3 regions of the Bacillus sp. Brlt_9 genome follow, and region 1 is predicted to be linked to each of the others. Evidence: riboswitches for the same ligand, from Rfam matches in the RefSeq annotation. Region 1 holds a riboswitch; each other region holds the start of a gene.
The links. A riboswitch is a leader RNA that binds a small molecule or an ion and turns the genes downstream of it on or off. The one in region 1 is predicted to bind thiamine pyrophosphate.
Positions count from the first base shown of each region.

Region 2: it holds a riboswitch for thiamine pyrophosphate, as region 1 does, so the genes downstream of both, thiC (phosphomethylpyrimidine synthase ThiC) here and tenA (thiaminase II) in region 1, are expected to answer to the same signal.
Region 3: it holds a riboswitch for thiamine pyrophosphate, as region 1 does, so the genes downstream of both, tenA (thiaminase II) here and tenA (thiaminase II) in region 1, are expected to answer to the same signal.

Region 1 is NZ_JAYJLO010000005.1:337,083-339,360, forward strand. It holds gene VF726_RS21750 (heterocycloanthracin/sonorensin family bacteriocin) at 1-298, opposite strand, end outside; gene tenA (thiaminase II) at 593-1,282, opposite strand; TPP riboswitch at 1,410-1,515, opposite strand; gene ddlB (D-alanine--D-alanine ligase) at 1,588-2,278, opposite strand, start outside.
Region 2 is NZ_JAYJLO010000007.1:82,376-84,653, reverse strand. It holds gene thiC (phosphomethylpyrimidine synthase ThiC) at 1-1,088, opposite strand, end outside; TPP riboswitch at 1,203-1,318, opposite strand; gene lldP (L-lactate permease) at 1,390-2,278, opposite strand, start outside.
Region 3 is NZ_JAYJLO010000012.1:72,193-74,470, reverse strand. It holds gene VF726_RS28285 (SH3 domain-containing protein) at 1-547, opposite strand, end outside; TPP riboswitch at 817-928, shown strand; TPP riboswitch at 989-1,092, shown strand; gene tenA (thiaminase II) at 1,175-1,870, shown strand; gene VF726_RS28275 (ABC transporter ATP-binding protein) at 1,839-2,278, shown strand, end outside.

The DNA of each region.
Region 1 (2,278 bases):
CATTAAAACCGCTAAAACAATTTGAACAACTACCACAGCCACCACAACCTCCGCAGCCGCCACAACCAAAACAGCCGAAGCAACCAATACAACGGAATCCACCACAGCGACCTGCACAACCTCCACAACGACCTCCACAACCTCCACAACGACCTCCACAACCTCCACAGCGACGAACAGCATCTTCAATATAGTAATATGGATATTGGTTTTGTTGGTCCCAATACACGATATTTCCAGGCTGGTAATCATTAAGGCTTAATGCTTGTAGTTCTTGTTGAAACTTATTCATTTTCATGACCTCCGTTTATAAACTTCAACCTTTTCAATGCTTTCCTATATTTCTGTTCGTTAAATCTAAGTAGAAATAGCGCTATAAACTAAGTTCAATACGTACACCTACAAAATATGACCTATCACTAGATGATGCACCTTGTTCATACACTTATTTTTAGGTTATTTTTTCCATGGGCTCATTTTTATAAATTGAAAAAAGACGCACTTAGATCGATGCGTCTTTTTGTAATACTTCTTTTATGAAATCATATATTTAAGTATTATTCATACCTGTGAATAGCAATACCTCTACTCATTATCCAATTACATCTTTTATGTCTGTATTCACTGGCCACTTTTCTAGAGTATAAGCCATTTCCCAAAATGAATATTCATATTGACTACTAATAATAAAATGCTGCTTCATTCGCTTACGGTCAGACTCTGTCACCTTTTCAGCGATAGTATCTAATCGTGTAATTTGCTCTTCAACTAATGTACGGAACCAATCAGATCCGTAAGCAGAAATCCATTCATTATAAATTGGCTCTTCTGGCTGACACTCTTTTAAACGCTCTCCAATTTCATAATACAACCAATAGCAAGGTAAAATGGCTGCAATGATATCACCTAAATGTCCTTCATACGCAGCGCGATACATATGTGAAGTATATGCGTATGCAGTTGGAGCAGGAATAAAATTATCTTTTTCTTCTTGTGTAATCCCTAGTTTCTTCGCAAAATTCTCATGTAAAGATAATTCTGCTTCATATGTATTTTGAGCATGGTGTGCCATACGAGCTGTCGTTTCTAATTCCTGTGCTTTTGCAGCTCCTAAAGTTTGTACTCTAGCAAAATGACTCAAATAATATGAATCTTGAAGCACGTAATAGCGAAAACTAGCTAAATCTAACGTCCCTTCACCAAGTTTTTTTACAAAAGGATGATGAAAACTAGCTTCCCAAATTGAATCTACTTCTTTACGTAATGATTGTGAAAAAGTCATATAAATCCCCTCCAAGTAATTTATTTAATATAAGTATTTATCCACAGTTATTAACCGCTTTAAAAATAAAAAAACTTTCTTTACAGACGTAAAGAAAGTGAAATTGACAGTGTTTATTCATGAAATAGCAATGTCTTTCCCACTTCCCTACGCTGGCATTAACCAGATCAGGTACTAAGAGTCTCAAATTCCCATTTGATCTCAGCCAATAATAGGCCCCCCTAGTGGATAAATATTTAATTTTCGTATTGTATTCATCATAACATACTTCATGTTACTGTCAAAAGTATTCATGACACTGCTACTTAAAATCCTTCTTCTTTTCGTACTCTCAATGAAGTTTCAATAATCATATCTAATAGTTTACTATAATGAATACCAGCTGCATCTGCACTTTTCGGTAGTAAACTTGCTTGTGTCATCCCTGGTAATGTATTAATCTCCATTACATATGGAATACCGTCCTTCACCATCATATCAACTCTTGCATAAACGCTGCATTTCAATGCTTTATAACAAGCCAATGACGCTTTGTTTACACGTTCCTTCAATTCAGCTGGAAGTTCGATAACTTCTTCAATTGTACCAGCATCATCATATTTCGCATTGTAATCAAAGAATTCAGCTGCATGTCGAATTGAAATGATAGGTAACTGTTTTCCATCAAAAATGGAACATGTAATCTCGTCACCTTTTATATACTTCTCTATTACAACTTCAGAATCCCATTCGAACACAGTTTCCAGCATTGAAATTAATTCGTCTTTATTGTAGACAATCTTTACTCCAACACTTGAACCACCAGAGTTTGGTTTTACTACTAACGGAAATCCTAACTTATCTAATTCATCAACATTAAGATCCTCCATTTTTGTAAGTTCAATCCAATCTGGTGTTTCTATTCCTTCATAACGTAAAATCTTTTTCGAAATATTTTTGTCCATACATATACCGCTAGATAACATATTGCTGCCACTATACGGAATACCTAAACTT
Region 2 (2,278 bases), on a different contig from region 1:
TGTGCTTCGTCATTTGCATCTGCAATCGATCCTGGACGTAATCCATCTCCAAGAGAGAACGAAACATCGTACTGCTTCATAATTTCACAAATCTCTTCAAAATGAGTATATAGGAAGTTTTCTTTATGGTGGAATAAACACCACTGCGCCATAATCGAACCACCACGCGAAACGATACCTGTCGTACGCTTTGCAGTAATTGGAATGTAATGAAGTAATACACCAGCATGAATCGTAAAGTAATCCACGCCTTGCTCCGCTTGCTCAATTAACGTATCACGATACACTTCCCACGTTAAATCTTCTGCAATTCCATTTACCTTTTCAAGCGCTTGATAAATCGGTACAGTTCCAACTGGTACAGGCGCATTACGAATAATCCACTCACGCGTCGTATGAATGTTTTTACCTGTAGATAAATCCATAATCGTATCTGCACCCCAGCGCGTTGCCCACGTCATCTTCTCTACTTCTTCTGCAATAGAAGAAGATACAGCAGAGTTTCCGATATTTGCATTTACCTTCACGTGGAAATTACGCCCGATAATCATCGGTTCTGCTTCCGGATGATTAATATTCGCTGGTAAAATAGCACGGCCTTCTGCAATTTCCTTACGAACAAACTCAGGCTCTACTCCTTCACGAATCGCAACGTATTCCATCTCAGACGTAATAATGCCATTACGCGCATAATGCATTTGCGTAACATTTGCACCTTGCTTCGCTCTAAGCGGCTGGCGATCCATTTGCGGAAAAACAGGTGTATGTTTCGAAGCCACCTTCACACCATCATCCTCTGGTTTTACTTCGCGCCCTTCGTATGCTTCTACATCCTCGCGCTCTATGATCCAAGAGTGGCGCGGCGCCTGCAACCCCTTTTCCAGCTCCACTTTATACGCCGGATCTGTATAAGGACCGCTCGTATCATATACACGAATTGGTGGATTCGGAATACCGTTCGTTTCACTTTGTTCAATCTCACGCATCGGCACTTTCATACCCGCGCGCGGTCCATCCACATACACTTTCTTACTCCCTGGTAAACTCGATTTCAATTCAATTTGCTCAGCTGAAACAGATTGTTTCATAAACTTTGTTGCCTCCCCTGTTCGTGACAAGGACGAGATATGGCCAGCGCATGCCAAAATAAAAAGAGCCAGGTCCATAAAAAAATAAGGACCTGGCTCATAAAAGACATCATTATGTAAAGCCGTTAACTTCCCTACGCTGGTACGAGCCAGATCAGGTCCAAAGGGTTAAGAAGATCACGCGCTTCTCTCTCAGCCTACGCATACGTTAGGCACCCCTAGTTTATCACTGATTTAATTTTCAATACTTTCCCATCATACACGATAATCTGAAAAATGAAAAGTTTATTTCTTTTTCTCTTTACGGAATCATCCACGTTAAATAATATGCCTGTACATACGTCATAATACCAACAATAATTACGAAGAATAGACTATGCTTCACTGTAAAGCGGAATAAATCTGATTCTTTTCCAGCAAGTCCAACTGCCGCACAAGCAATCGCAATCGATTGCGGAGAAATCATTTTCCCTGTTACACCGCCCGTTGTATTTGCTGCAACGAGAAGTACTTCAGATACACCGACTTGCTGCGCTGTAATTGCTTGCAAATTCGAGAACAGTGCATTCGCTGACGTATCAGATCCTGTTAAGAATACCCCGATCCAGCCTAAGAATGGTGAGAAGAACGGGAATAGTCCGCCAGTTCCAGCAAGCGCTAACGCTAGTGTAGAAGATAAACCAGAATAGTTTGCGATAAATGCAAATCCTAATACGAATCCGATAGATAGAATTGGCATTTTAAGCTCATTTAACGTTTCTTTAAATGTCGCTACTGCATCTTTTGCACTCATTTTCAAAATAAAGATAGAAATAATACAAGCAATTAAGATTGCTGTTCCTGTTGCTGATAATACATCAAATTTCAAAATTGCCTCGTAAGGCGTCGGTTTATTTACAATTGGTTCTGCTTTCATTACTAAATTGTGTAAGCCTGGAATTTCAAACTTAAACACGAGGCTCTCTAGTGCGCCACCTGGAGCAAATAACGCTTTAAAGAAACTTTGGCTCCAAATGACTACCATCACAGTTAAAATAATGAATGGAGACCATGCTTTTACGACTTTTCCTACTGTTAGTTTTGGAATAGACGTTGCCGTCGTTGTCGCAGCTACTTCACTATTTGCTTGTTTAGACTGATAAATTTCTTTTGGCTGCCAAACTTTTAAGAATAGCGATAAACTCACTAAA
Region 3 (2,278 bases), on a different contig from region 1:
TGTATTTCGTATTATTTTGAACTGTGATGCCTTTTACTAAAGGCTGTGAACCGTTAGAAACGAATGCTTTTTGTACGTAACCTGTTTTGCCATTATGTAAAATTTTATACCACTCGCCTTGTTCTTCTTGAATGGTAACGAATTTCCCATTTGGTAATACATCTAAAATTGAAGATTCTAAATTAGGTTCAGAACGAACGTTTAATGCATTGGCATTAACGATGTATTGATTATTAGATTGAAGTTTGTTTTTTAGTAGAATAGCATCTTTTTGTACGTAACCTACTTTATTATTAACAGATACTTTATACCAGCCATTAGTTGTTTCAAGTATGTTCACTTTCGTATTAAAGCGAATTGTATCAATTGAAGAGCTATTTGCGTTATCTTTTGTATGTAAGGTTACTTGATCGACTTTGACATATCCAGTTTTCACACTAGATAATTGTTCAGCGTTGGCTGTTTGTACATTTGTTTCTCCCATAGAAGGAAGTAAAGAGGCAATTGCGACAGTAGTTGCTGTTAAAGCAGTGGCTTTCATATTCATATAATAGAGACCTCCTCTAGTTGTATAGTTGTAATTTTATTATAGTATAAAGATATAATATAGTGGGTGTATTCACATAAATGTAATATGAAATCAATATAAAAATAAATTTTTTGAGGATAATGATTCCTTATTATCCAATTAATTAGGATAATAATTTCTAAGATAGAATATAAGTATTATATAGTTTCTTTATTTTGTTGACAATTGAGAAAATTAAAACAGTTGATGATGTCTTATTACGATGTTATACTGACAGTGATAATTTCATAGTTTGCTAGGAGAGCTGGTGTTGCCAGCTGAGAGTAGGCCGTAAGCCTTTGATCCTTTTCATTACCTGATCTAGATTATGCTAGCGTAGGGAAGCAATTCGGACAATAATATTAAGTCCCCGTTTCTTTGCGTATAGAAACGGGGATTTTTTGTTTGAAAATTTCATATTGAAACCACTAGGGGTGCTTGTTGTGCTGAGAGAGGAATAATCCTTAACCCTTATAACACCTGATCTAGGTAATACTAGCGAAGGGAAGTGGAGCAACGAATAAATTATAATTTTATTTGCTGTAACCACTTCTTATTTAGAAGTGGTTTTTTATTTATATACACATACTGGAAGGGGATAGGGAAATGAAATTTTGCGATAGATTATTAGAAACTGTACAACCAGTTTGGGAGATGAGTCATAATCATCCGTTTGTAGTAGGTATGGGGGATGGCACGTTAGAAAAAGATAAGTTTCAGTATTACATTATTCAAGATTATTTATATTTGTTAGATTATGCAAAGCTATATGCGATTGGTGTTGTAAAAGCAACGAATCCACAAGTAATGGGGAAATTTGCTGAACAAATTGATGGCATATTAAATGGAGAAATGACAATCCATAAACAATATGCAAAAAGACTTGGAATTTCTATAGAGGAGATAGAGTCTGCAAAGCCATCTGCTAAGAATTTAGCTTATACAAATTACATGATGTCTGTATCTCAAAATGGCACACTTGCAGAATTAATAGCAGCACTTCTTCCGTGTATGTGGAGCTACTGGGAAATTGGAAAGCGTTTAAATGATATTCCTGGAGCAAGAGATCATGAGTTCTTTGGTGAGTGGATTCAAGGATATAGTTCTGAAGAATACGGTAACCTTTGTATTTGGTTAATAGATTTATTAAATGAAATGGCAGTTGGAAAATCTGACAAAGAGCTAGATCGATTAGAGGAGATTTTCCTATATTCCAGTCGATTTGAATATTTATTCTGGGATATGTCCTACCGTAAGGAGATGTGGGGATTTGAGGAGCAAGAACATACTACAGTTTCATAATGTTTCTTTTCATTATGATGAGAAACCAATCATCAATGAATTAAATGCTTCTATACAAGATAAAGAGTTTGTAAGTATTATTGGACCGAGTGGATGCGGGAAAAGTACTCTATTTCGCCTTATTACAGGTTTAGAAGAAGCAAGTACTGGGCAGATAGAGCTGACAGAAACAAAGAGCCATCCTGTAGGGTATATGCCTCAAAAAGATATGCTCTTGCCGTGGAGAACGATTATTGAGAATGCTGCTCTGCCGCTAGAGTGCCAAGGTGTACAGAAGAAAGAAGCACAAATAAAGGCAAAGGAACTGCTACATAAATTTGGCTTACAAGGGTATGAGACAAAGTATCCGAAAGATTTATCTGGTGGTATGAGGCAACGTGTATCCTTTATTCGAACTTTATTAACAGG